2 regions of the Variovorax cryoconiti genome follow, and region 1 is predicted to be linked to the other one. Evidence: riboswitches for the same ligand, from Rfam matches in the RefSeq annotation. Region 1 holds a riboswitch; the other holds the start of a gene.
What was found. A riboswitch is a leader RNA that binds a small molecule or an ion and turns the genes downstream of it on or off. The one in region 1 is predicted to bind S-adenosylhomocysteine.
Positions count from the first base shown of each region.

Region 2: it holds a riboswitch for S-adenosylhomocysteine, as region 1 does, so the genes downstream of both, metH (methionine synthase) here and ahcY (adenosylhomocysteinase) in region 1, are expected to answer to the same signal.

Region 1 is NZ_JBPJZI010000009.1:126,995-129,191, forward strand. Features, by position in the region: gene ACSFA2_RS20260 (hypothetical protein) at 1-1,057, opposite strand, end outside; S-adenosyl-L-homocysteine riboswitch at 1,068-1,136, shown strand; gene ahcY (adenosylhomocysteinase) at 1,208-2,197, shown strand, end outside.
Region 2 is NZ_JBPJZI010000013.1:87,107-89,303, forward strand. Features, by position in the region: gene dinG (ATP-dependent DNA helicase DinG) at 1-839, shown strand, start outside; S-adenosyl-L-homocysteine riboswitch at 1,188-1,258, shown strand; gene metH (methionine synthase) at 1,282-2,197, shown strand, end outside.

The sequences.
Region 1 (2,197 bases):
TCCAGCTTTGCAGCGACAAGGCGGGGCACTGGTCAATGCGGTAGATCGTGTTGTCTACGCAGCGAACCAGTGTGGTGCCGCTGCCTGCGATCTGAAATTGCGAGATGGTCGACGAGGCCGATGCTGGCGCAACGTCGATGCCGAAGCGGTTGTACACGCCGTCGAGTGCGCTCGCGCTCGTTTCCAAGGCGCGAGAAGCCACGAAGGGCTGGACGGCGTAGCTGGTCGTTGCAGCCTGGGTGACGGTGAACGGGAACGCGCCGACGACAGTGTCCTGCGCAAACCTGAAGCGCGCCGTGTTGGCGACCGTGGTGATGCGACTGCTGCCGAACATGTAGGTGCCGGTCACGCTGGCGTCCTCGCTGATCGACCCGGACTCCGCCGCGGTGGCGTTCTCGCGCATTTCGTAGGTCTTCGTGTCGACGTTGAGTGTCAGCGTCTGCTGCGTGCCATTGGTCGCAAAGACCTTGTAGGTGCCATTGCGCGCGTCGCCAGCGGCCACGCTGAAGGCGACCGTGGCGCTCAGTGTGGTGCCCACGCTGGCGGTCACCGTGTAGAGCGCTGTAGCGGTCAGCGTGTTTACCAACTGCGACGCCCATTGGCTGCCGGAGATGCTGGGGTTGCGCAGCGTGATCGCGCTCGCCGTTCCGTTGGTCGACGTCCAGCTGGACGCCTGGCTCGGCGTCACGACCACGGCATCGCCCGGCTTCACGGCGTAAGTGCCAGACGCGTCCGGCGCGGCTTGCGCGCCGTTGACGGTCACCTTGACGGTCAGCTGCGCCTCCGCCGGCGCCGGGGTGGTGCCGCCGTTCGACAGATTGGCGCTTGCGCTTTCACCGCTGTCACCGCCGCCGCCTCCGCAACCGGCCAACAGCATGCTCAGCAGCAACGATCCGCAGAGCGCCCTCGAAATTCCTCGCATATCCAACTCCCTTTCGCGCTTTTTGCGCTGTGTTTTGAGAATCGCCTCCTGGCCGTGCCCTGGCGGCGCCCGCGTAAATGTTACTGGATGAAAGGAAAATGAATGTGACGGTGGCTGCCTTGTGACGCCGAACATTTAGAATGTCGGCTCCGAGGAGCGTTGCAGCGCCATCAGGCGTGAGGCTCGGACCCCATCGCAACCACGCTCATCCGCTGTTCTCGCGGTGAGTCCCCTTTCCGGTCGACCCGAACACAGCGGCAGTTTTCAACTTGCCTTGGAGTTCTCATGAGCGCTGTTCTCAAGCCCACCCCCGTTGCCACCGCCGACCAGGCGATCGCCGACCTGTCCCTTGCCGCCTGGGGCCGCAAGGAAATCCGCATCGCGGAAACCGAAATGCCCGGCCTCATGGCCATCCGCTCCGAATTCGCGAAGGCGCAGTCGCTCAAGGGCGCGCGCATCACCGGTTCGCTGCACATGACGATCCAGACCGCCGTGCTCATCGAGACGCTGCAAGCGCTCGGCGCCGAAGTGCGCTGGGCATCGTGCAACATCTTCTCGACGCAGGACCACGCTGCCGCCGCCATCGCCGCCGCCGGCACGCCGGTGTTCGCGATCAAGGGCGAGTCGCTGAAGGACTACTGGGACTACACCCACGCGATCTTCGACTTCGGCCCCAAGGGTTCGAAGGGCGAAGGCCCGAACATGATCCTGGACGACGGCGGCGACGCCACGATGCTGATGCATCTGGGCCAGAAGGCTGAAAAGGATCTGGGCGTGCTGGCCAAGCCGACCAGCGAAGAAGAGACCATCCTCTTCGCCGCCATCAAGGCCAAGCTCGCCATCGATGCGACCTGGTACACCCGCAAGTCGGCAGAGATCATCGGCGTGACCGAAGAGACGACCACCGGCGTGCACCGCCTGAACGAGATGTCCGCCAAGGGCACGCTGCAGTTCCGCGCGATCAACGTCAACGACTCGGTCACCAAGAGCAAGTTCGACAACCTGTACGGCTGCCGCGAATCGCTGGTGGACGGCATCAAGCGCGCCACCGACGTGATGATCGCCGGCAAGGTCGCGGTCGTGGCCGGCTACGGCGACGTGGGCAAGGGCTCGGCCCAGGCGCTGCGCGCGCTGTCGGCCCAGGTGTGGGTCACGGAAATCGACCCCATCAACGCCCTGCAGGCCGCGATGGAAGGCTACAAGGTCGTGACGATGGAATACGCCGCCGACAAGGCCGACATCTTCGTGACGACCACCGGCAACAAGGACGTCATC
Region 2 (2,197 bases), on a different contig from region 1:
AGGTCGACGGCGACCAGGCCACGCTGCAGGCGCACGCCAGCCCGTTGCTGCCCGGTGCGACGCTGCGCCACCATCTGTGGAACAAGGTGCGCGGCGCGGTGCTGACGTCCGCCACGCTCACCAGCTGCGGCCACTTCGATTTCTTCCTGCGCGAATCGGGCCTGCATGGCGACGAGGCCGCGACGACGCTGGAGGTGCCCAGCCCCTTCGACTACGCCGCCCAGGGCAAGCTCATCGCCGTCGAGACCCGCGCCGACCCACGCGACGCGGCCGGCTATGTCGCCGAGATGGTCCAGTCGCTGGTGCGCGACCTGGCCGAGGTTCGGCACGGTGCGCTGGTGCTGTTCACCTCGCGCGACCAGTTGCGCCAGGCCGTCGAGGCGCTGCCCGCCCCACTCAAGCCGCGCGTGCTGCTGCAGACGGCCATGCCGCGCCAGCAACTGCTCGCCACCCACCGCCACCGCGTGGCCGAGGGGCTGCCGTCGATCGTCTTCGGCATGCAGTCCTTCGGCGAAGGGCTCGACCTGCCGGGCAAGCTCTGCGAATCGGTCTTCATCGCCAAGCTGCCCTTTGCGCCGCCGGACGACCCGGTCGGCGAGGCGCGGGCCGAGTGGCTGCGCACGGTGGGACGCGATCCGTTCACCGAGCTGGTGGTGCCGGCGACGGCCATTCGCCTGGCGCAGTGGGTGGGGCGGGCGATTCGCAGCGAGGAGGACCGGGCTTCAGTCTACTGCTACGACCGGAGGCTGGTGCGGACGTCGTATGGGCAGCGGCTGTTGAAGGGATTGCCGCCGTTTGCTTTTTCGACGGTGCGGGTGGGGGATGTGGTCACTGCTTGATCGTTGGCTTTGGTGAGAGCGCCCGGCCCGCACCGCCTGCCGGGCTTGGGGGGTGAGCAACGATCGCACTCGCTGGAGATGCACAACGATCGCGTCCACGTCGGTGGGCGGTAGGCCTGTGGGCGGCTGTCCGGCTGCGGCGAGCACCGCAGCGAAAGGCGGATCAGGGCCGCGCGTGTTTGAGCGAAGCGAGTTTGCGCGGACCCCGCCTTTCGCGAGGAGCAGCAGCGAAGCCCGAAGGGCCGCAGTCGTCTGCCGCCCACAGGCCTACCGCCCGCCGACGCCCCCACGCCACACATCGATGCCCCGGACAACCATCCCTTCGAACAAAGGCAACTAAAATCCAGACCCCCCGAGGAGCGTTGCAGCGGCACCCCCGCCAGGCTCGGGTCCATTCCCCGCAACGACGCTCACCTGACCCCCCGCGAATCCAGGTGAGCCCATGTCCGAACCGTCTTCCCCAGCAGCAGTCACGTCCGTTCCCCCGATGAAGCTGTCGGGCCTCGAGCCGGTGCGCATCGGCGACGGCACGCTGTTCGTCAACATCGGCGAGCGCACCAACGTCACCGGCTCCAAGGCCTTCGCGCGGATGATCCTGAACGGCCAGTTCGAAGAGGCATTGGCCGTGGCGCGCCAGCAGGTCGAGAACGGCGCGCAGGTGATCGACATCAACATGGACGAGGCCATGCTCGACAGCAAGGCCGCGATGGTCCGCTTCCTGAACCTGATCGCGTCGGAGCCCGACATCGCGCGTGTGCCGATCATGGTCGATTCGTCGAAATGGGAGGTCATCGAGGCCGGCCTGCGCTGCATCCAGGGCAAGGGCATCGTCAACTCGATCAGCATGAAAGAAGGCGAAGATCAGTTCCGCCACCAGGCCAAGCTGCTGCGCCGCTACGGTGCCGCCGCGGTCGTGATGGCCTTCGACGAAAAGGGCCAGGCCGACACCTACGAGCGCAAGGTCGAGATCTGCCAGCGCGCCTACCGCATCCTGGTCGACGAGATCGGCTTTCCGGCCGAGGACATCATCTTCGACCCGAACATCTTCGCGGTTGCGACCGGCATCGAGGAACACAACAACTACGCGGTCGACTTCATCGAGGCGACGCGCTGGATCAAGCAGAACCTGCCGGGCGCCAAGGTGTCGGGCGGCGTGTCGAACGTGAGCTTCAGCTTCCGTGGCAACGACCCGGTGCGCGAGGCCATCCACACCGTGTTCCTGTACCACGCGATCAAGGCCGGCATGGACATGGGCATCGTCAACGCCGGCATGGTCGGCGTGTACGACGACCTCGAGCCGGTGCTGCGCGAGCGCGTCGAAGACGTGGTGCTCAACCGCAGCCCCGATGCGGGCGAGC